Regions from separate parts of the Flavobacterium sp. XS2P24 genome, predicted to be linked through region 2. Evidence: riboswitches for the same ligand, from Rfam matches in the RefSeq annotation. Region 2 holds a riboswitch; the other holds the start of a gene.
The links. A riboswitch is a leader RNA that binds a small molecule or an ion and turns the genes downstream of it on or off. The one in region 2 is predicted to bind S-adenosylmethionine.
Positions count from the first base shown of each region.

Region 1: another riboswitch for S-adenosylmethionine. It lies ahead of QLS31_RS03995 (Na+/H+ antiporter NhaC family protein); the one in region 2 lies ahead of QLS31_RS08515 (alpha/beta fold hydrolase).

Region 1 is NZ_JASCRU010000003.1:188,046-200,197, reverse strand. It holds gene QLS31_RS04045 (DUF1080 domain-containing protein) at 1-762, shown strand, start outside; gene QLS31_RS04040 (HD domain-containing protein) at 886-2,115, shown strand; gene lpxD (UDP-3-O-(3-hydroxymyristoyl)glucosamine N-acyltransferase) at 2,156-3,199, shown strand; gene QLS31_RS04030 (bifunctional UDP-3-O-[3-hydroxymyristoyl] N-acetylglucosamine deacetylase/3-hydroxyacyl-ACP dehydratase) at 3,192-4,580, shown strand; gene lpxA (acyl-ACP--UDP-N-acetylglucosamine O-acyltransferase) at 4,651-5,436, shown strand; gene efp (elongation factor P) at 5,492-6,058, shown strand; gene QLS31_RS04015 (UDP-3-O-(3-hydroxymyristoyl)glucosamine N-acyltransferase) at 6,128-7,057, shown strand; gene QLS31_RS04010 (nuclear transport factor 2 family protein) at 7,059-7,421, shown strand; gene sucD (succinate--CoA ligase subunit alpha) at 7,516-8,388, shown strand; gene QLS31_RS04000 (hypothetical protein) at 8,605-9,027, shown strand; SAM-I-IV-variant riboswitch at 9,155-9,251, shown strand; gene QLS31_RS03995 (Na+/H+ antiporter NhaC family protein) at 9,306-10,628, shown strand; gene fabG (3-oxoacyl-[acyl-carrier-protein] reductase) at 10,812-11,558, shown strand; gene QLS31_RS03985 (hypothetical protein) at 11,623-12,152, shown strand, end outside.
Region 2 is NZ_JASCRU010000009.1:47,488-59,639, forward strand. It holds gene QLS31_RS08480 (phosphoadenylyl-sulfate reductase) at 1-675, opposite strand, end outside; gene QLS31_RS08485 (sulfite exporter TauE/SafE family protein) at 690-1,592, opposite strand; gene QLS31_RS08490 (Rrf2 family transcriptional regulator) at 1,711-2,121, opposite strand; gene QLS31_RS08495 (aminotransferase class I/II-fold pyridoxal phosphate-dependent enzyme) at 2,311-3,483, opposite strand; gene QLS31_RS08500 (tautomerase family protein) at 3,618-4,037, opposite strand; gene QLS31_RS08505 (OsmC family protein) at 4,049-4,483, opposite strand; gene thrA (bifunctional aspartate kinase/homoserine dehydrogenase I) at 4,663-7,077, opposite strand; gene QLS31_RS08515 (alpha/beta fold hydrolase) at 7,097-8,059, opposite strand; SAM riboswitch class I at 8,138-8,274, opposite strand; gene QLS31_RS08520 (hypothetical protein) at 8,506-8,715, opposite strand; gene metK (methionine adenosyltransferase) at 9,475-10,725, shown strand; gene QLS31_RS08530 (carboxypeptidase-like regulatory domain-containing protein) at 10,860-12,152, opposite strand, start outside.

The DNA of each region.
Region 1 (12,152 bases), on a different contig from region 2:
ATGATTGCCTTATTTTCTGCAACGGCAGCTATGGCGCAACACAAATATGTGAATACTCCACCTGAGGTTTCCCCAATGCCAATGAAACCCGAAATGACGGAAATTTGGGAACCGGAAGTAAAAGTAATAACGCCAGCTAAAACTCTTGGAAGTGCGCCTTCGGATGCGATTATTTTATTTGACGGTAAAAACTTAGACCAATGGGTAAGTCAAAAAGATGCAAGCAAACCTGCAGGATGGAAAATTGTTGACAAAGATTATATGGAAGTTGTTCCGGGTTCTGGAGCGATTCAAACCAAAATGGCTTTTGGTGATTGCCAGTTGCACTTGGAGTGGAGCGCACCGGATGTTGTTTTAGATGGAGGACAGGCTAGAGGAAATAGCGGTGTCTTTTTCCAAAACAGATACGAATTGCAAATATTGGATTCCTACAATAACAGAACATACAATAATGGTCAGGCGGGAAGTATTTATAAAGACCATCCACCATTGGTAAACGCTGTAAAAACGCCACTGGAATGGAATATTTATGATGTAATCTACACTGCACCAAGATTCAAAGCTGATGGCAAGATTGATGCTCCGGCGAGAATTACCGTATTTTTGAATGGTGTTTTGGTACAAAATAATACTACCATAAACGGGTTGACTCTTTATATTGGTTTGCATAATTATCCTTCCTCTCATGGCGATGATGTTATTTCGCTTCAAGATCATGATTCTAAAAATCAATTCAGAAATATTTGGATTAGAAAACTTTAAAAAATTATACTAACGGAGCGCTTCAAACGCTCCGTTTTTTTTGGCTCCAAATCACAATTAGGAACAACTCTGTTTTGAAATCTAATTTACTTATATTTGTTGACCTTAAAAACAAACTTAATAGTGAGTCAAATCAATAAGCTTAAAATATTCAATGATCCCATTTATGGGTTTATTACCATTCCAAATGCCTTAATCTACGATTTAGTTCAGCATCCTTATTTTCAACGTTTGCGTCGAATTTCTCAAATGGGATTGTCGTATTTAGTATATCCTGGCGCAAATCACACCCGTTTTCATCATGCTTTGGGTTGTATGCATTTGATGCAAAAAGCGGTAGATGTATTGCGTTTTAAAGGCGTATTAATATCTCCTGAAGAAGAAAATGCATTATATATTGCTATTTTATTGCATGATATAGGTCACGGACCGTTTTCACATGCGATGGAAAAAAGCATTGTTGAAGATGTACATCACGAAGAAATCTCTTTGCTATTTATGAACCAATTGAATGTGGAATTTAACGGTCAGTTAAGTTTGGCAATTCAGGTTTTTAAAGGAGAATATAATAGAAAATTTATGTTACAGTTGATTTCCAGTCAATTGGACATGGATCGAATGGATTATTTGAAACGTGATAGCTTTTATTCTGGAGTGGCAGAAGGAAATGTCAACTCGGAACGATTGATTCAAATGATGAATGTCGTGGACGATTATTTGGTAATCGAAGAAAAAGGAATTTACTCTGTAGAGAAATTTTTAATGTCCAGACGATTGATGTATTGGCAGGCGTATTTGCACAAAACCAGTTTGGTAGCAGAGTTAATTTTGATGAAAATCTTAAAACGCGCCAAAGAATTGACGTTAAAAGGAGTGCAATTACCATGCAGCGAGCCTTTATTGTTTTTTATGCAAAACAAAGTGACCATAGATACTTTTGATGCTGAAACCTTGGATTTATTTGCTCAATTAGATGATTTTGATATTATTGGAGCATTAAAAGCTTGGCAAAAACAAGATGATTTTATATTATCATCTTTAAGCAAAATGATTGTCAATCGAGATTTATTAAAAATAAAACTAACCAGTGAAAAAGTGGCGATTGAAGAATTGCATCCACTAAAGGAGCGTTTTGCATTGGAAAATAATATTTCATTATTAGAAACCAATTATTTTATTTTTAAAGGCAAAATAAAAAATCAAGCGTATAGTAAAGAAGCCGAACCGATACGAATTTTGAAAAAAGACAGCACAATTGAGGACGTTATAGAATCTTCTGACCAGCTGAATTTAAAATCGTTATCTAAATTAGTGACTAAGTATTATATCTGTTTCCCAAAACAACTGCTATAAAAAGGTCATTTAAAATCTATTTTTTTATATTTTTGTCGCAATGAAATTTACAGCAGAACAAATAGCGGGGATTTTAGAAGGAGAAGTTGTTGGGAATCCCATGGCGGAAGTTTTTAGATTGTCAAAAATCGAGGAAGGTACTGATGGATCGCTAACTTTTTTATCAAATCCTAAATATCTCAATTATATATATTCTACAAAAGCCTCAGTAACAATTGTTAATGAGACTTTTGTGCCAGAATCACCTTTAACCACTACATTAATAAAAGTGGAAGATGCGTATGCCGCATTTTCTAAATTATTAGAGTTTTACAATCAGGTGAAATTGAATAAAAGCGGAATAGAACAGCCTTCCTTCCTGTCACAAAGTGTAAAATACGGAGATAAGTTATATCTTGGTAGTTTCAGTTATGTGGGTGAGAATGTAGTTTTGGGTGAAAATGTAAAAATATATCCTAATTGTTTCGTGGGGGATAATGTGGTAATAGGGGATAATGTAATATTGTTCGCTGGCGCAAAAATATATTCGGAGACTGTAATTGGGAATAATTGTACGATTCATTCCGGTGCTATAATAGGCGCTGATGGTTTTGGTTTTGCACCCAATCCAGACGGAACCTACACTAAGATTCCGCAAATAGGAAATGTAATTATTGAAGATAATGTAGATATAGGCTCATGTACTACAATAGACAGAGCTACAATGGGGTCAACAATTATTAGAAAAGGAGTAAAGCTTGACAATCAAATTCAGATTGCCCATAATGTAGAAATTGGTGAAAACACCGTAATTGCTGCTCAAACAGGAGTTGCAGGTTCTACAAAAATTGGAAAAAGTGGTATGATTGGCGGACAAGTTGGAATCTCGGGGCATTTAACCATTGGTAATAATGTTCGAATCCAAGCGCAATCAGGTGTGGGACGTAATATAAAAGATGATGAAATCTTGCAAGGAAGCCCTACATTTGGATACAATGATTTTAGTAAATCATATGTTCATTTCAAGAATTTACCTAAAATTGTTGCAGAAATAGAAGAATTAAAAAAACAAATATTAAACCAAAAAAATGGAAACAATGGTTAAACAGAAGACCATCAAAACAGAAATTTCGCTAACTGGAGTTGGATTACACACAGGAAAAGAAGTAAAAATGACTTTTAAACCTGCTCCAGTAAATAATGGTTTTACTTTTGTTCGAGTAGATCTGGAAGGACAACCTATTATTGAAGCAGATGCTAATTATGTTGTAAACACGCAAAGAGGAACCAATTTAGAAAAATTAGGCGTAAAAATTCAGACACCTGAACATGTTTTAGCAGCACTAATTGGTTGTGATTTAGATAATGTAATCATTGAATTGAATGCCTCTGAACTTCCTATTATGGATGGTTCTTCAAAATATTTTGTTGAAGCGCTTGAAAAAGCAGAAATTGAAGAACAAAACGCTAAAAGAAATGTATACGTAGTAAAAGAAGTAATTTCTTTTACAGATGAAGCTTCTGGTAGTGAAATATTGGTAATGCCAAACGATCATTATTCAGTTACTGCAATGGTAGATTTTGGTACTAAAATACTGGGTACTCAAAATGCTACAATGAAAAGCATCTCAGATTTTAAAACGGAAATATCGGAGTCTAGAACATTTAGTTTTTTGCATGAATTAGAATCATTGTTAGAAAATGGTTTAATAAAAGGTGGCGATTTAAATAATGCTATTGTATACGTAGATAAAGAAATATCGGCAGCTACAATGGAAAATTTAAAAGTTGCTTTTGGAAAAGACGAAATTACAGTTAAACCAAATGGAATTTTAGACAATCTTACTTTGCATTATCCAAATGAAGCGGCAAGACACAAATTACTTGATGTAGTAGGTGATTTAGCTTTAATTGGAACAAGAATTCAAGGTAAAGTAATTGCTAATAAACCAGGACATTTTGTAAATACACAGTTTGCCAAAAAAATGGCAAAAATCATAAAAATCGAACAAAGAAATTATGTTCCTGTTTATGATTTGCATCAAGAACCATTAATGGACATTCATAAAATTATGGCTGTTCTACCACATAGACCACCGTTTTTATTGATTGACAGAATTATTGAAATGTCTGAATCTCATGTTGTCGGTATGAAAAATGTTACCATGAATGAGAATTTCTTTGTTGGACATTTTCCTGAAGCTCCAGTTATGCCAGGTGTTTTAATTGTTGAAGCAATGGCACAAACGGGTGGAATTTTAGTTTTAAGCACTGTTCCGGATCCTGAAAATTATTTGACTTATTTTATGAAAATAGATAATGTTAAATTCAAACATAAAGTATTGCCTGGTGATACCTTAATTTTTAAGTGTGATTTAATTACACCTATTAGAAGAGGGATTTGTCACATGCAAGCAAACGCTTACGCAAATGGAAAACTAGTTGCTGAAGCAGAATTAATGGCACAAATTGCTAAGAAACAGTAATTTTTTTGTTGATTTGGTTAATCGTGTATTCGGTTAATCGATTAAACAGTTAAACGATTAAACAAAGAATATGAATCAACCACTAGCCTATGTTCATCCAGGCGCCAAAATCGCCAAAAATGTTGTCATTGAACCATTTACAACCATTCACAATAATGTAGTTATTGGGGACGGAACTTGGATTGGTTCGAATGTTACCATAATGGAAGGCGCAAGAATTGGAAAAAATTGTAATATATTCCCTGGTGCAGTTATTTCGGCAGTTCCACAGGATTTAAAATTTGGTGGAGAAGATTCTTTAGCAATAATTGGAGACAATTGTACCATCAGAGAATGTGTAACTATCAATAGAGGAACAATTGCATCCGGACAAACTACTTTAGGGAATAATTGTTTGGTAATGGCAACTGCGCATATTGCCCACGATTGTCATATTGGCGATAATGCAATTATTGTAAATGGAGTAGCTTTGGCAGGTCACGTTACCGTAGGTAAATTTGCGGTTATCGGTGGATTGGCAGCAATACATCAATTTATTCAAATTGGTGATCATGCCATGATATCAGGTGGATCTCTGGTAAGAAAAGATGTTCCTCCTTATACAAAAGCAGCAAAAGAGCCATTGTCGTATGTTGGAATTAACTCTGTTGGATTGAGAAGACGCGGTTTTACAACTGAAAAAATCAGAGAGATTCAAGATATTTATAGAATTCTATATCAAAAAAATTACAATACAACTCAAGCTTTGGGTATTATTGAAGCAGAGATGGAAGCGACACCGGAAAGAGATGAAATCATTGATTTTATTCGAAATTCTTCAAGAGGAGTAATGAAAGGATATTCTGGAAACTACTAAAAAAAGTAGTTTTTAGTTACCAAAAAATAAAAATAGTAATAAAAATAAAAAAATAATGGCATCTACATCAGATATTAAAAACGGATTGTGTATTAAATACAACAACGATATTTACAAAATCATTGAATTTCTTCACGTAAAACCAGGAAAAGGTCCTGCTTTTGTTAGAACAAAACTTAGAAGTTTAACTAACGGGAAAGTTTTGGACAACACTTTTTCTGCAGGTCATAAAATTGAAGAAGTTAGAGTAGAAAACCATAAATTTCAATTTTTGTACCCAGAAGGTGATCAATTTCATTTTATGAATACAGAGACTTTCGAACAAATTACTTTAAACAAAAACATTTTAGATTCACCAGATTTATTGAAAGAAGGAGAAAATGTAATGGTAAGCATCAATACTGAGACTGATTTACCGCTTTCAGTAGATATGCCAGCTTCAGTTATTCTTGAAGTGACATACGCTGAGCCAGGAATTAAAGGAAATACTGCTACAAATGCAACAAAATCAGCAACTGTTGAAACTGGCGCATCTGTAAATGTCCCTTTGTTTATTAATGAAGGAGATAAAATTAAAATTGATACTGCATCAGGTTCTTACATGGAACGAGTTAAAGAATAGTTTACAGTAATCAGTGTTCAGTAATCAGATATACTGGACACTGATTGCTGAACACTGAATACTAAATAAATGAAATTCCAAAAAGTTTACTCTTTAGAAGCAATTGCAAATATCATCGGCTGTGAATATGTTGGTGATAAAGATTTTCCAGTGACTGGAATGAATGAAATACATGTTGTTGAATCTGGAGATATTGTTTTTGTGGATCATCCTAAGTATTATGACAAGGCATTAAACTCTGCAGCGACTGTTGTTTTAATCAATAAAAATGTAGCTTGTCCAGATGGAAAAGCATTGTTGATTTCTGAAGATCCTTTTAGAGATTTTAATAAATTAACAAACTATTTCAAGCCTTTTCAGTTTTCGAATGTTTCAATAGCTGCTTCAGCTTCAATAGGTGAAGATACTGTAATACAACCTAATACGTTTATTGGGAATCATGTTGTTATTGGAAAGAATTGTTTGATTCATTCTAATGTTTCCATTTATGATTATACCGTAATAGGCGATAATGTAATGATTCATGCTGGAACCGTTCTTGGTGCTGATGCGTTTTATTATAAAAAACGTCCTGAAGGATATGATCAATTACTTTCCTGTGGAAGAGTAGTTATCAAAGATAATGTGGGAATAGGAGCGCTTTGTACAATTGACAAAGGTGTGACTGGCGATACAACTATTGGCGAAGGCACAAAAATTGACAATCAAGTACATGTTGGCCATGATACCGTTATTGGAAAAAATTGTTTAATTGCTTCACAAACCGGAATTGCGGGTTGTGTCATTATTGAAGACGAAGTTACTATTTGGGGACAAGTAGGAACTACAAGCGGGATCACAATAGGAGCAAAGGCTGTCATTCTTGGTCAAACCGGAGTTACAAAATCAGTTGAAGGAGGAAAGTCTTATTTTGGTACACCAATAGAAGAATCAAGAGAAAAATTGAAACAACTGGCTAATATCAAGAAGATACCAGAAATTCTTAATAAACTAAAGTAATATGTCTGCTAAAGAAATCATTCAGAAGTTTTACAAATCAGATGCGCTAATTGACAACGAAGTCATAAAAGATTTTTTGCATCCTGAAGTTATTGTTGAATGGTACAGCAGTAAGGGATTAGTTCAATTGGATTATAATTCTTTATTGAGTCTGTCTAATGATTTGAGTAAAGCTTACGTTCGTTCAAAGGTTAGAATTAGTCATATTGTAAGTGAAAATGATACCATTTCGGTGCGTTATTCTCATTTTGTGAAAACGATTGAGAATCCAAGAGAAGAAATGTTATTGGCGCATTTTATGGTTATTTGGCAAATAAAAGACAATAAACTATTTCGAGGGTATCAAATGAGTCAATTATCATAATTTAGTGTCAAAAAACTGAATACTGAATACTGATTACTGATTACTATTTTATACTTTTGCATAACAATTTTAAAAACTACATAAAAAATATATCATGAGTGTTTTAGTTAATAAAGATTCCAAAATAATTGTTCAAGGTTTTACAGGAAGCGAAGGAACTTTCCATGCTTCTCAAATGATTGAGTACGGTACTAACGTTGTTGGTGGTGTAACTCCAGGAAAAGGGGGAACTACTCACTTAGACAGACCAGTTTTCAATACTGTAAAAGATGCTGTAGAACAAGCAGGAGCTGATACAACTATCATTTTTGTTCCGCCGGCTTTTGCTGCAGATGCAATTATGGAAGCTGCAGATGCTGGAATTAAAGTAATTATTGCAATTACTGAAGGAATTCCTGTTGCTGACATGATAAAAGCAAATAGTTATGTTAAAGAAAGAAATTCTAGATTAATAGGTCCAAACTGTCCAGGTGTAATCACTCCGGGTGAAGCTAAAGTTGGTATTATGCCAGGTTTTGTTTTCAAAAAAGGAACTGTTGGTATTGTTTCTAAATCTGGAACATTAACCTACGAAGCAGCTGACCAAGTAGTAAAACAAGGATTAGGAATCACTACTGCAATTGGTATAGGTGGAGACCCAATCATTGGAACAACTACAAAAGAAGCAGTTGAATTATTGATGAATGACCCAGAAACAGAATGTATCGTAATGATAGGTGAAATTGGTGGACAATTAGAAGCTGATGCTGCTCATTGGATCAAAGCGGATGGTAACCGTAAGCCAGTAGTTGGTTTCATTGCAGGAGTTACTGCTCCTCCAGGACGTACAATGGGACATGCAGGTGCTATCGTTGGTGGATCTGACGATACTGCTGAAGCTAAAAAACAAATCATGAGAGAATGTGGAATTCACGTGGTAGATTCTCCAGCTGAAATTGGTAAAAAAGTAAAAGAAGTTTTAGGTTAATCTAAACTCTAATTAAATATTTTAAAAGCCTCACAATTTGTGGGGCTTTTTTATTATAAATATGAATTAAAGAAATATCTTTGCACTTTATTAAAGGCATCTGTTTTTAAGATGTAATCCTAATAAAAACAAACATAAACGAATGGTTTCTAATGGACCTCACGATTTTGTGGGGTATTTTTTTGTCGAAGCCAGTTCAAATAAAAATAAAATAATATGTACAAAGAGTTAAAAAAATTCAAAGTTAGCAATCAGTTTTCATTTACTACAGAAGATAGTTTAGCAGAAGTTTGCAATGCATCAGAAGGATCTGGAGTATTTTTAGTGTATTCAGTAGGAGATGAAAAAGAGTTAATTATGGTTGGTTCTACTGGAACTGTTCAAAATAACGGAACTTTGAAAATTAAAAATGGTGGTTTAAAAGACAAAATTGTTGAAGGACACCAATTTGCTAAAACTGGAAGAAAATATTCTTGGCCTGCACAAATGAAAATCGAAGATATTAGCACACTTGAAGTGGTTTGGTATGAGACATTCAACGATAAGACAAAAGTGATTCCAACATTTGTAGAGGGACAAGTTTTACAAAACTTCCTTGACGAAAATGGAAGACTGCCAAAATGGAATGTAGCTTTTTAATTATTTAAAGTTTGCCTTTCAACATCTTAATTATAATCGCGCTACATTTTCATGTGGCGCTTTTTTTTGAATTATCTTTTTTTGGAATAAAATTAGGCTAATTTCATAAATAATTAATTACTTTTGCATCCGTTATCACGAATCCTTCAATAGGATAGCAACCTGCAACAACAAGCAAGGTGCTAAAACGATAAGCCAAATCCTTTGGAAAAAATGTTGTCTACATTCCCATATTTAGCTTTGTTTTTCGTCATAATTTTTAATTTTAAATTATTTTTATGACTTTATTTTCAAAAGAAAAAGGAAATGCCTTTGCCTTGATTCCTTTATTGGTTTTTATTTTTACTTTTTTAGGAGCAGGAATTGTTCTGAATGATTTTTATGCTTTTCCATCGCCAGTGGCAGTTGTAGTTGGTATCATAGCAGCCTTTTTACTTTTCAAATCCACTACTGATGAAAAAGTTGCTACATTGATTGCAGGATGTGGTGAAAGTAAAATCATGACCATGTGTTTAATTTATTTGCTAGCAGGAGCCTTCGCAGTAGTAAGTAAAGCGATGGGTGGAGTTGATGCTGTCGTGAATCTTGGAATAAATACTATTGATGTTGCTTATTTTCCTTTAGGAATTTTCTTGATTGCTTCTTTTTTATCAACTGCTACAGGAACATCAGTGGGTGCAATTGTAGCTATTGGCCCGATAGCTGTCGCTTTAGCTGATAAAAGCGGTGCTTCATTACCTTTAATTTCAGGCGCTTTATTAGGTGGCTCTATGTTAGGTGATAATCTTTCGATGATTTCTGATACTACTATCGCAGCAACGCAGTCATTGGGATGTGATCTAAAGGACAAGTTTAAGATTAACTTATTTATTGCCTTTCCTGCTGCAATTTTGACTATTATGGTTTTCTTTTATCTTGGTTTAAACTCGGATATTGTGACTGTTGCCATTGCAAAAAATGATTTTTCCTGGATTGCAATTGTACCTTATGTATTAGTAATAGTATTGGCGGTAGTAGGTGTTAATGTATTTTCAACATTGCTTATTGGAACTTTATTGGCAGGAATCATAGGTTATTTTAGTGGTTCGTTTACGTTAATGGAGTTCACTCAAAAGATATATGAAGGCTTTACCAGTATGACTGATATTTTCTTATTGTCAATGCTTACTGGAGGTTTAGCAGCTATGGTAGATAAAGCGGGTGGAATAACGTATTTATTAGTTCAAATTAAAAAAAGAATTAAAAGTAAAAAATCAGCTCAAGCGGGAATTGGTGCTTTAGTGGGTTTTGCTAATTTAGCAATAGCGAACAACACGGTTTCTATTGTAATTACAGGGCCTATTGCCAAAGAAATTAATGATGAATATGGATTGAATCCTAGAAAAACGGCTGCAATTCTGGATATTTTTTCGTGTATAATTCAAGGAGTTTTACCGTATGGCGCTCAAGTATTGCTTATATTGAGCTACGCTAATGGAAAATTAGATTTCTTTGACTTAATTAGTAATGCTTGGTACCATTTATTTTTACTGATTTTCACATTGGTGGCTATTTATATTTCGTTTTGGGACAAATGGACAAAGCGATTCTTTAAAATTTAAGAATTGAATTTTTGACTGTAATTGCTTTTGAATTTTTTTTAAAAAGGGAATTATTATATATTTGACGGGTGTAAGATAGCCCTGATAGTAGTGAAAATCCTTTTATGTGAACGTTAGTGTTCATAAAAGATTGAAGCGGATAGCAGGATTAGCTTCAAATAAAATTTAAACTAATTTTTGAATATGAAATTACTAGAAGGAAAAGTTGCCATAATTACAGGTGCAAGCCGCGGAATTGGAAAAGGAATTGCAGAAGTTTTTGCAAAACATGGTGCAAATGTTGCATTTACATACAGTTCGTCAGTGGAATCAGCTTTGGCTCTTGAAAAAGAATTGAACGCTTTAGGAATTAAAGCTAAAGGATATCAATCTAACGCAGCCGATTTTAATGAAGCGCAAACTTTTGTAGATGCAGTTTTGGCTGAATTTGGAACGGTTGATATTTTAATTAATAACGCTGGGATTACTAAAGACAACCTTTTGATGCGTATGTCCGAAGAAGATTTTGACAAAGTGATGGATGTCAATTTGAAATCAGTTTTTAATATGACCAAAGCAATTCAACGTACTTTCTTGAAACAACGTTCTGGTTCTATAATCAATATGAGTTCAGTTGTAGGTGTGAAAGGAAATGCTGGACAAACTAATTATGCTGCTTCAAAAGCGGGAGTTATTGGTTTTTCTAAATCAGTGGCGTTGGAATTAGGATCACGTAATATTCGTTGTAATGTAATTGCTCCTGGATTCATCGAAACAGAAATGACGGCAAAATTAAACGAAGATGTGGTAAAAGGATGGAGAGACGGAATCCCGTTGAAACGTGGCGGAACGACTGAGGACGTTGCTAATGCATGTCTTTTCTTCGCGTCTGATATGAGTGCGTATGTAACTGGACAGGTTATGAATGTTTGTGGAGGAATGCTTACCTAAAAAAAATAGTGATCAGTCATCAGTGCTCAGTTGCTGAATACTGATGACTGAACACTACTAAAATATGACAACAAACACTTTACTATTATTACTACTTTCTTTATTAATAGCTGGCGGTTTGTCATTTTTTCAATATATCTACAAAGCCAAAAACAAATCGAAAGTCGGTTGGTTTTTGGCTTTTTTGCGTTTTTCATCCATTTTTGGAATTTTATTATTATTGATTAATCCAATACTAACAAAAAATACGCTGGAAACGGTAAAAACCCCTTTGCCGATAATTGTTGATAATTCGAGTTCTATTTCTTTTTTGAATGCCAATGAAAAAGCATTGGAATTGTATAAAAAAATACAATCAAACTCAGATTTACAAGAGAAATTCGATGTGCAATCGTATCAGTTTTCAGATGATTTTGAACCGACTGAAACATTTGATTTTAAAGGAACTCAAACTAATATTGATGTTGTTACCAAAAATCTAAAAAGCATTTATAAAAATGCAATCTATCCAACAGTTTTAATTACGGATGGAAACCAGACTTCGGGAAATGATTATGTATTTAGTTTTGATACTGCAAATAAAATATATCCTGT
Region 2 (12,152 bases):
ATGACTTGATTCCCATGACCATCTTCCTGCTCTGATATCCTCGCCTTCGGCTATAGCTCTTGTACAAGGCGCACAACCAATGCTTACAAACCCTTTTTTATGTAAAGCGTTTTGTGGCACATTATTTTTTTCTAAATAATCCTCCACTTCTTTCAAAGTCCATTTTAATAATGGATTGAATTTTATGATATTGAAATGAGCATCATATTCAAAAGCTGCCAGATCATTTCTATTTTCCGATTGCTCGGCTCTCAAACCGGTAATCCAAATTTCATTTCCTTTTAAAGCTTTAGTCAACGGTGCTACTTTTCGAATGAAACAACATTCTTTTCTATTCTCCACCGATTCGTAAAAGCTATTTGGTCCTTTTTGATTTAACAAATTTTCAACTTCAGAAGCTTCCGGAAAATAAACTTTAATTTCCTTTTTATACTTTTTCAATGTCTTATGAAAAACGTCATACGTCTCTTGAAATAATCTCCCTGTGTCCAATGTAAAAATGGTAATTGGTAAATCATTTTGACCAATCAAAGCCGTAATCACCTGATCTTCCTGCCCAAAAGAAGTAGAGAAAACTACTTTATCTTTGAATTCATTAGCTAAAAACGAAAGTGTTTCTTCAAGTGAAAAATCCTTTGTTTTTTCTAATAAAGTATTGGTTATTGCTATGCTCATAATTTCGTTTCTATTTATAATAATTTAGACAGTGTTTTTAAACTCAAAACAATAATTAAAATCCCTACCAAAATCATCATAGGTTTTCTCTTTATTTTATTGACTAAAATAGCGGCAATTGGAGCGGCAATCACACCACCTAAAATCAACCCTATAATCACTTGCCATCCTTGTATTCCTCCAAAAAGCATAAATGTTACACCACTGGCAAAAGCTACTGCAAACTCGGCTGCATTTACAGAACCTATAGTATATCTTGGATTTCTGCCGTTTCCAAGTAAAGTTGAAGTCACAATTGGTCCCCATCCGCCACCACCGACAGCATCCATAAAACCTCCAAAAGAAGCCAAAACACCTAATTTTTTAGTTTTCTTTTTAATGATATTTTTTTTCAATGCTTTTCTAATAATTATAATGGCCAGCGCAATCATATATACGGCTATAAATGGTTTAATCGCATCTCCGTCAATCACATCCGACAGTAAATAAGCACCGGCAATAGAACCTAAAACACCCGGAATTAACAAATGCCTCACTAGTTTTTTATTAATATTCCCAAATCGATGATGAGAAATTGCTGAAGCTCCAGTAGTAAACATTTCAGCAACGTGAACTCCTGTACTGCTGATTGCGGGCGGAATTCCATACGCCAATAAAAAAGAAGTAGAAGTTGCTCCATAACCCATTCCTAAAGTTCCATCCACTAATTGCGCAAAAATCCCGATACAGAAAAAGATTAAAAATTCCTGATTAAAACCAGCCAAAAAACCATTCCAAGAAAACTCAGCATAATGATTGTAAACTAATGTCGAAAACAACCCTATCAGCAAAACAACAGGAATTACAACCCATAAACGCTCCGCGAAAGTATTTCCCGATTTTACATTGACATTAACCTGTTTCAATTCTTTGTTCATGCTTTTATAATTCAACTGTTTTTTATTATTTAAATCCATTACCCTATCGGAATAGTAGATTACTGTGCAAAAGTAAAACTTTTAACTTAACTACAAAAAATTTTTTGCGATTTATTGTCTAAAATGCAATATCAGCCAGTGTATTGTTTTCCAATATCATAAGCGTATTGTCGCGAACTTCTGTCATTAGTTTACGAACTGCACAAGTGGCCTCATCCGTACAGTCGTCACATGGCTCATAAAAATTGTGGCTGGCACAAGGAAGTAATGCAATTGGCCCTTCGAGAATTCGATAGACATGGGCCATATTTATTTCCTTAGGGTCTTTTATCAGATAATAGCCTCCGCCCTTTCCTTTTTTGGCTCCTAAAAAACCAGAATGGCGTAACAGTAGTAAAATACTTTCCAAAAACTTAATCGAAATATGTTCACTCTTCGCTATTTCAGCAATTTGTATCGGTGTTTGATCTTTCTGGCGTGCCAAAAAAGTCAATGCTTTGATTCCGTATTTTGTTTTTTTTGAAAGCATTTAAAAGATATAAAATTGAAGATTAACGATTTTTGATTGCAGATTTCAAAGCTATCTGAAATCAACATTCTTTTTATATTGTAACAACAAAAATATACTTTTTGATTTAAGAATAGTGAATGAAGATTAACGATTTCTAATTTGTAGTTAATCTGCAATCAAAAATCGTTAATCTGCAATCAAAAATCCTTACGAAAGTGCCTGCTCTAAATCGGCAATCACATCTTTCACGGTTTCCAATCCTACAGAAACACGCACCAAACCATCTGTAATACTCACCGCCAAACGTTCCTCAACAGTTAATTTACTATGTGTTGTTGATGCCGGATGCGTTACAATCGTTCTCGTATCACCTAAATTTGGAGACAACGAACATAATTTTATTTTATCCAAAAATGCTCTTCCTTCTTCTATTCCGCCTTTTATTTCAAATGCAACGATGTTACCGCCTAATTTCATTTGCTTTTTGGCAATTTCATATTGCGGATGCGATTTCAAAAAAGGATACTTCACTTTATTAACCTGGGGATGGCCTTCCAAAAACTCAGCCACTTTCAAGGCATTTTCACAATGTCTATCTAAACGAATCGCTAAAGTTTCTAAACTTTTTGATAATACCCAAGCATTAAATGGAGATAAGGAAGGACCGGTAAGTCGAGAAAACAAATAGATTTTTTGAATCAATTCAGCGTCTCCAACGGTAATTCCACCCAAAACTCTACCTTGACCATCTATTAATTTTGTAGCTGAATGCACTACCAAATTTGCCCCCCATTTTATCGGTTGTTGTAAATAAGGTGTCGCAAAACAGTTGTCAATAATCAAAATCAAATCATGCTTTTTGGCAATAGCACCTAACAGTTCCAAATCGATAATATCTACCGCTGGATTGGTTGGAGATTCTGCAAAAAGTATCTTTGTATTAGGTTTTATGAAACTTTCAATGGTTTCAGGCTTATCGATGTCAAAATACGATGTTTCAATTCCCCATTTTGGAAAATAATTAATAAACAATGAATGTGTCGCTCCAAAAACACTACTTGCCGAAACAATATGGTCTCCGGAGTTCAACAAAGCCGCCAAAGTTGAATACACAGCCGCCATTCCTGAGGCAAAAGCAAATCCCGATTCAGCACCTTCCATTTTACAAATTTTCTCTATAAATTCGTTGGTATTTGGATTGCTGTATCGGCTATAAATATTTCGATCTTTCTCCTCAGCAAAAGAAGCTCTCATATCTTCGGCATCTTCAAATACAAAACTAGAGGTTAAGTATAAAGGCACGGAATGTTCTTGAAATTGTGTTCTTTCTAATTGAGTACGTATGGCTTGGGTTTCAAAACCAAATTCTTGTTCGTTCATTTTATTTTTTAATTTAAAGTTTAAAGTTGTTGGGATACAAATGCAACACTCTATTTCTTAAAGATATAATTTTTTGTTTTTACAGCGCCGGCAAGGTTTTTTTTTTAGCCGTGTAAGTATGTCTTTAAAATTTTCTAATTCTCCAATTGTTTTTCTAATTCGTTTCTAACGGTCATTGAAATTCCGTCAAAACCCCAACCATCTGGATTCAACTCTTCAATTATGAAAAAATTGGTTAAGTCATTGCTGCCCAATACGTTTTGCACTAATTTTTTTCCGGCCTCAATTACCGAAGTCATTTCGACTGGATTACTTGTTCCTTTGGAAATTTTGATATTAACATACGAAACCTTTCCATGATTATTTTGCGTCTCTTCCAATGACTTTCCTCCAACAATCCAATTTTCGGGGTCTAACTCATCTATTGTAATTACTGTTAAGTCTCTATTTCGTCCCATCAAATCAGCAATGATATCCATTACACCATCGACTAATAATTTTTTTTGTTCTTTGTTTACCTGCTCTTTTACAAATTTTAAATTTACGTATGGCATCTTATGTCTTTTTAGTTTTTGTCTAATGGTTTATTGTTCAGAACTACTTTATAAATAATAGTCGCTGTTGGTTCTAATGTTTTAGAAACCGAACAGTATTTTTCGAAAGAAAGTTGTGCTGCCCTCGCTGCTTTTTCTTCATTAATAGGACCTTCCAAAAAGAATACTACTGTAATATCCTTGAATGGTTTCGCTTCTCCTACTTGTACACGTTCCCCTTCAACCTCGGCTTTGAAAGAAGTGATTTCCTGACGTTGTTTTTTTAAAATCGAAATCATATCAATAGCGCTACAACCCGCAACACCCATCAATACTAATTCCATTGGACTTGGACCTTTATCGTCTCCGCCAAATTCTGGTCGGCTATCTACATTTACAATGTGTCCTCTTTCATTTTTTAATTCAAAGTGGAAATTGTCGTTTACTCTGTTTAGTGTAATTTTCATATTAATCCCCTCCCCAACCCTTTCGCCACGGCGAAAAGGGAGCCAAGACTGGAGGCTGTCCCTTTTTTAATTAATTATATTTGTTCAGACGCGGATAAAACGGATTTGCTATCGCAAAAACTCGGATTTTTGTTTTTTACATCTGAAATCAAAAATCGTTAATCCACAATCTTAAATCTTTACCCTTTATCTGATAATCTCAAAATATCCCCAAAAACGCCTCTTGCCGTTACTGCTGATCCTGCTCCTGCGCCTTGAATCACGATAGGTCGGTCTCCATACGATTCTGTGTAAATTTCGAAGAAAGAATCAGAACCCTTCAATCCGCCTAAAGCCGTATCTGATGGTACAGAAACCAGTTTCACTTCCAGATTTCCTTTATCATTTTGCAAATCGCCTGATAATTCACCTATGTATCGCAACACGTGATTTGGTTTTTGTTCCGCTTTTATTTTAGCATAGATTGGATCAAACTCCGTCAGTTTATTTAGAAAATCAGAAACTTCACCTTCTCTCAAATGCTCTGGAATTAAATTTTGAATATCAATTTCTTCAAACTCATTTTGCAAGTCTAATTCTCTTGCCAAAATCAATAATTTTCGACCTACATCATTCCCACATAAATCTTCTCTTGGATCTGGCTCGGTATAACCGTTATCAATTGCTTCTTTCAATATTTCACTAAACGGCGCGTCTTTAGCAGAAAAATTATTGAATAAATAACTCAATGTTCCAGAGAAAACACCTTTAATTTTAGTGATGTTTTCTCCTGAAAGGTGTAATAATTTGATCGTATCTATTAACGGTAACCCCGCTCCAACATTGGTTTCATAAAGATAACTCTTTTGATTATCTGCTAATACTTTTCGTAGTTTTTTATAAAAACTATAACTTAACGTATTGGCCACTTTATTAGACGATATCAAATCGAAACTACTTTCTGCCAAAGGAATGTAATTTTCAACAAATGTGGCACTTGCCGTGTTATCAATCGCAATCAAATTCTCTAAGTGATGCTCATTCGCGTAAGCAATTACATCATCGATAGTATAAGAAAAGCCATTATTTTGGATTTCATTTTTCCAGTTTGGAGTAACACCGTTTTTATTTAAAAGTACATTACTTGAATTGGCAATAGCAAAAACATTCAACTTAATGTCTTTTCTTTTTTCGATGGTTGCTGCCGATTCCAATATTTGGTTAATCAAAGTTCCACCTACTAATCCATGTCCGAAAATAGCGATATTGATTTTCTTTGAAACTCCAAAAATCTCTCCGTGAATCACGTTTAAGGCTTTGTTCAGTTGCGATTTTTTCACAACCAAACTCACATTTTTACCGGTAACGGTATTATTGAAAAGAATCGGGACAATTTTATTTTTTATCAAAGCTGTATATGGCTTGTGAAACGTGCTTAAATCCTGGCCAATGATAGAAATCACCGAAACATTATCAGTAACCGTTATTTTATTCACATCCTTTGAATAGAAATCATTTTCGAATTCTTTTTCTAATTCAATCATTGCTTTAGTCGCTTTATCAGCGGCAACGACCAAACCAATTCCTCTTTCTGAAGAACCTTGAGAAATGATGCTTACGCTGATATCATTGTCGCCCATCACTCTAAAAATACGGGCATCAACGCCAGTTTTCCCCAGTAACCCTCTTCCTTCCAGATTAACTAATGATACATTTTCAAGTACCGAAAGTGTTTTAATTCCTTCCTTATTAGAATTGGATGTGATTAATGTTCCTTTATTTTCGTGGTTGAATGTGTTCAAAATACGAAGCGGAATGTTTTTTTCCAACAAAGGAATAATGGTTTTTGCATGAAGAATTGTTGCTCCAAAATTAGCCAACTCATTCGCCTCGTTAAAAGTCAAATGGTCGATTTTCTTAGCATCAAGCACCAATTCAGGATTTGCGGTATAAATTCCGTCAACGTGTGTATAATTCTGTAATTCGTCAGCATTTAAGTAATTCGCAATCAGTGAAGCGGTATAATTACTACCGTTTCTTCCTAAAGTGGTCGTGTCATTATTGTTATTAGAACCAATGAAACCGGTAACAATATTCACGGTAGTTCCGTTATTTTGTTTGAAATAATTGATGACATTTTTCTTTGAAATTTGTTCCAAAGGTTGCGCATCACCAAATTTAGAATCAGTTTTTATCAATTCTCGAGTATCGGCAAAACGGGCATTTATGCCATTTTCAACTAAAATAGCCGTCAGTAATTTTGCAGAAAGCAATTCCCCTTTTGATAAAATCTGGTCTTTAATTTTATTACTGTAATCGCCAATTAAGCTTACGCCTTCGAATAATTTTTCCAAAACATTGAATTCCTCAGATAAATCTACCTCTTGGTAATCATCTTGTTGGTATTTTTTAAAGTTCTCAAAAAGCGGTTTGTAATCTCCGTTTTTAGAAGCAATACCTAAAATTTCTTCTAATTCATCTGTAGCATTTCCACGTGCCGATACTACAATTGCAATTTCTTCTCCTTGATTTACTTTGTCGGTAATAATTGCAACTACTTTATTTATTCCGTCGCCATTCGATAAAGATTTACCTCCAAATTTTAATATTTTCATTGTGTTGTGTTTTTTTGGCTTAGAATATATCCTGAAGCAAATTGTGTAATTGTTTGTATTCTATCAAAAAAGCGTCGTGTCCGTGAATGGAAACTATTTCCTGATAGGTGACATTATTTTTATATTTTTTTAATTTCTTGTAAGTTGCTTTATTTTCATTTGCAGTAAAAAACAAGTCTGAATTGATTCCGATGATATGAATATCAGCTTCAATTTTTGACGTTATTTCTTCGAATGAAGAGCTATTTCTAGTAATATCTATCGTCTTCAATAATTGATTCATCATTTTATAAGACGAAATTTGAAAACGTTTTTGAAGTTTTTTACCATGATGATCCAGCCAGCTTTCTACATTGAAAATGGCTAATTCCTCATTAGTAGTTCTCTGGAATTTTGCAGTAAAAGATTCTGGAGTTCGGTAGCAAAGCATCGCATGAATTCGAGCATCTTCAATAGGTTTTGAAGAATTCTTTAGAATTTGCTCCTGCAAAAAACAATTGGCAATTAACCAATCTGTCGATTTCCAATCGGTTGCAATAGGAATTAAATGTTGTGTGATTTTTGGTTCTAAAGCAACCAATTCCCAAGCAATTCCTCCGCCAACAGAACCACCAATAATAGCATAAAGCTGTTTGATTTTAAGAAAATGAATGCCTTCAATAAAAATTCTGGCTATATCTCTGGTAGTAAAATCCGAATAATTTTCAATAACGGCATCATCAAAACCATTTCCCGGAACATTAAAAGCCAGTATTGTATATGTATTAGTATCGATGGTTTTGTGTGCACCAATTAAATCATTCCACCAACCTTTGTCTCCCACAACTTGGGAATTTCCGGTCAATGCATGATTTACCAAAACGATTGGAGCGGTATGTAAAGCCGGTCCAAAAACTTGAAAACTTAAGTTTAAGGCAGGGTAAAAAGCCCCACTTTCGGTGGTAAAATTTTGTACGGTAATAGATGTTGGTTTATTTTCCAATTTCAAATCTTTTATGATTTTTGATTTGTGTCTGGAAATATTAGAAAGAAAGCTAGAAGTGAACTAGAAGAATTCTTTGTGTTATCTTTCCTTTAGATTTGAAATATCCCGAGGCTTCGGGACAGAATAAAGGTAGAATGCAGCACCTTCTTCGATAAATCGAAGGGTTGCTAAGGCTTCATCGGGTCTAATCCCTCTGCCTTTCTTTATAACATTTCAATACGTTTTTGAACTTAAAGGCACAAATTAACCACTATTTTTTTAAACAACCAAATTTTTATCAAATTGGTTCTAATTGATTTATTGCAAATTGACTTGAAAAAATCGCACGCATAATTATTATCCCGACGAAAGAGAAAACACCACATTAGGGTTTTATCTTTCGTCGAAATCATAATTTGAGATTTACCATCAAAGATTCAAAAGCTAAAACAACCATCACTTTTTTAAATAAAAAGTTCTTCATTTTCTTTTGAATACATTTGAAACAGCAATGAACTCGGCACTATTTTTTGTGCCAAAGGATCATTTTTTGAAATTTCAAATCTTGGATTAGTCAATTCATTTTTTGAATCGATTTCCTTTTTTGTTTTGGTTCTGAAACTAAAGCTTTTTAGTAACTGAAATGTCTTTGGAAAATGTTTTGATGTGCTCATAATCTTTTAATTTATGATGTTAGTTTTGTTTTAAATTATTTTTGAATTCTGAAATTCTCTATGCTTATTAACTAATCTGAATAAAAAAACCCTTTTAGATGCGTATCCAAAAGGGTTTTTTAAGTTGTGTTATAACTTATACTTTTGGAATCAACAGACACGAACGCACATAATGGCATTGGCGCAAATCATATTTTTGACTTTAAAATTATTTGTATTATGGATTTTCAGGTTATTCATTCTATGATTAATATTGTTTTATTTTCAGCTAAATAGAGTTCAAAAAAAAAGCCTCCCATTTTCTTGGGAGGCTTTTGCTATATAAATTTTAATTTAAATTTAAGCAATACACGACCCACAGGACTTTTCCTGAATGGCTTTTGACATATTACACACATTAAATTTCATGTTTTTTTTTTGTTGTAACAAATATGCTAACTATTTCTGAATTTTCCAAATAAGTTTTAAAAAAAATACAAAGAAAAATGAACCAAAGATTCCGTTTTGTATTTATATAAGTAGATGAAAAGATTTATAAGCAAAAAAAAGTTAAGATTAATTTGCAATTCAAAATGGTTTCATACATTTGCACCCGAATACAAGAGGAAAAATTTGAACTGATTGCAACCTCTTCATAATGAAATCAATTCATTATGGATACTGAAAATTTTTCAGTAGAAAAAATGCTAAAGCAGAAACTCTTCTTTAGTCCTTTTCAGCAATTATTTTTTCTCGCTTAATTTTAAAATAATAATTATTATGGCCTATTTATTTACGTCAGAATCTGTAAGCGAAGGACATCCAGACAAAATTGCAGATCAAATTTCGGATGCATTAATTGATAATTTTTTGGCATTTGATGCTGACTCAAAAGTAGCTTGCGAAACTTTAGTAACTACTGGCCAGGTAATTTTGGCTGGTGAAGTAAAATCAAATACATATTTAGACGTGCAACAAATCGCTCGTGATGTAATCAAGAAAATTGGTTACACAAAAAGCGAATACATGTTTGAAGCTAATTCTTGTGGAATTCTTTCTGCTATTCACGAACAATCTGCTGACATTAATCAAGGTGTTGACAGAAAAAATCCTGAAGAGCAAGGTGCTGGTGACCAAGGAATGATGTTTGGTTATGCTACTAATGAAACGGAAAATTACATGCCATTGGCACTTGATTTATCTCATAAATTATTGCAAGAATTGGCTATTTTAAGACGTGAAAATAACGAAATTACTTATTTGCGTCCGGATGCTAAATCTCAAGTAACTTTAGAATACAGCGATGACAATAAGCCAACTCGTATTGATGCTATTGTAATCTCAACACAACATGATGATTTTGACGAAGAAGCTACAATGCTTGCAAAAATCAAAAAAGACATTGTTGAAATATTGATTCCAAGGATTATTGCAAAAAATCCAACACATGCTCATTTATTCAATGATGCAATCCAATACCATATTAATCCAACTGGGAAATTCGTAATTGGAGGACCACACGGAGATACTGGATTGACAGGAAGAAAAATTATTGTGGATACTTACGGTGGAAAAGGTGCTCACGGTGGTGGTGCATTCTCTGGAAAAGACCCAAGTAAAGTAGACAGAAGTGCTGCTTATGCTACACGTCATATCGCTAAAAACTTAGTTGCAGCTGGTGTTGCTGACGAGATTTTAGTACAGGTTTCTTACGCAATTGGTGTGGCTAAACCAATGGGTATTTTTATTGATACTTATGGTACTTCAAAAGTGAATTTGACCAATGGTGAAATTGCTAAAAAAGTAGAAGCTATTTTTGATATGCGTCCTTACTTTATCGAGCAACGTTTAAAATTAAGAAACCCAATCTATAGCGAAACTGCTGCTTACGGGCACATGGGACGTACTCCAGAAACGGTTACTAAAACTTTTTCTGCTCCAGGTGGAAACGAAAAAACAGTTACTGTTGAATTGTTTACTTGGGAAAAATTAGATTTTGTTGACCAAGTTAAAACTGCTTTTGGATTGTAATCATCTAAAAAAATTATATCTAAAACCCGCAATTCAATTGGATTGCGGGTTTTTTTTTAGCCCTTCCCGAAGTCTCGGGAGGAAATAGAAATCCTTTGCTGAAGAAAGATTGAAATGTACAGCAGGAATAGCTCCTACAAATTATACTTTAAAGAGAAAATTACATAGCGTGGCTGAACAGTATATTGCGAAGTTCTGGTGGCAAACTGGCTGAAATTATCGTCATTTAATGAGGTTGTGTTCAATAAATTAGTTCCGCTTACTTTATATTCTAACTTGCTGCCTTTCTTTTGATAAATCAAACTGGCGCTCAAGAAATCATATTCATTATTGACCGTTTTCGTATTGTTATAATAATGATAAAACTCATATTCAGCAACGAAAGAGAAACTCTTTAAAAAGAAATAATCCAGTCTCGCAAAAGGTTTTTCGGTGTAAAAAGTAGTATTATTATAATCGTTAGTTACAATATTATATCCCAACTCTAAATTAGGCATATTCTTGTAATTTGTTGACGCTTTCAAAGTATAGCTTTGGGTAAAACTCTCGTTTGTTGACAACACATTATTCTGAATGTTATTGAATTTTGACCAATTCAAATTAGCTCCTAAAGATGCTTTGTAATTCTTCAAAAAAGAACGGCCGTACGAACCATTTCCTGACAAAGTTTCATCAGCAAAATCAGAATTAAAAGGAGATGACGTTTGATTAACTCCGTTGAAAACTGCTCTGGTTTTTATCGCATCGACTCTTTTCGAATACGTGGCAAAAGCAGTAATATTTTCAAAATTAAACATGTTGTATTTAAAGTAGCGCAAGGAATGCACTTGTGCGGTAGCGTTTTCCAAAAGTCGGTTTCCTTTAGTCAAACTGTTGTAATTAGAGAAAACAAATCCTTCAGCAAGTTGATTGATGTCCGTAAAATTATTGATATACGAAAAATTGTAGGTTAATGTTTCCGCTTTCTTGATTTGGTAAATAGCCAAGAAATCAGGTAATGCTCTGAAGAAATTTTGACTGTTACTGGTTCCTAATTGTCCATTAGTCATGTTATAACTATGCAGACTTACTCCTGGTGTAAACGTGAATTTTCCGCTCAAAATCTTATAATGCAATCCTAAAAACGTATCATTAAAATTGTAATTTACATCATTTGTATTGGCAATATCATCTAAATTATTGACTGTTTCGTTATCCAATATCTGAAAAATATTAGAGTTGAAATTTTGATGGGAATAGGTATTTCCTAACGTAACATTGATGTTGCTTTTTGGGGTAACCATGTAATAATAATCCAATTTAGCGTCAATCTTACTGGTTTTCACAAAACGACTTTGGTTGATGTTATTTCTGTTTTGCCCAGCAATATAATCGGCTAAATTAAACGGTTGCGATTGTAAATTAGCATTGTAAAAAGGATCTTCCTC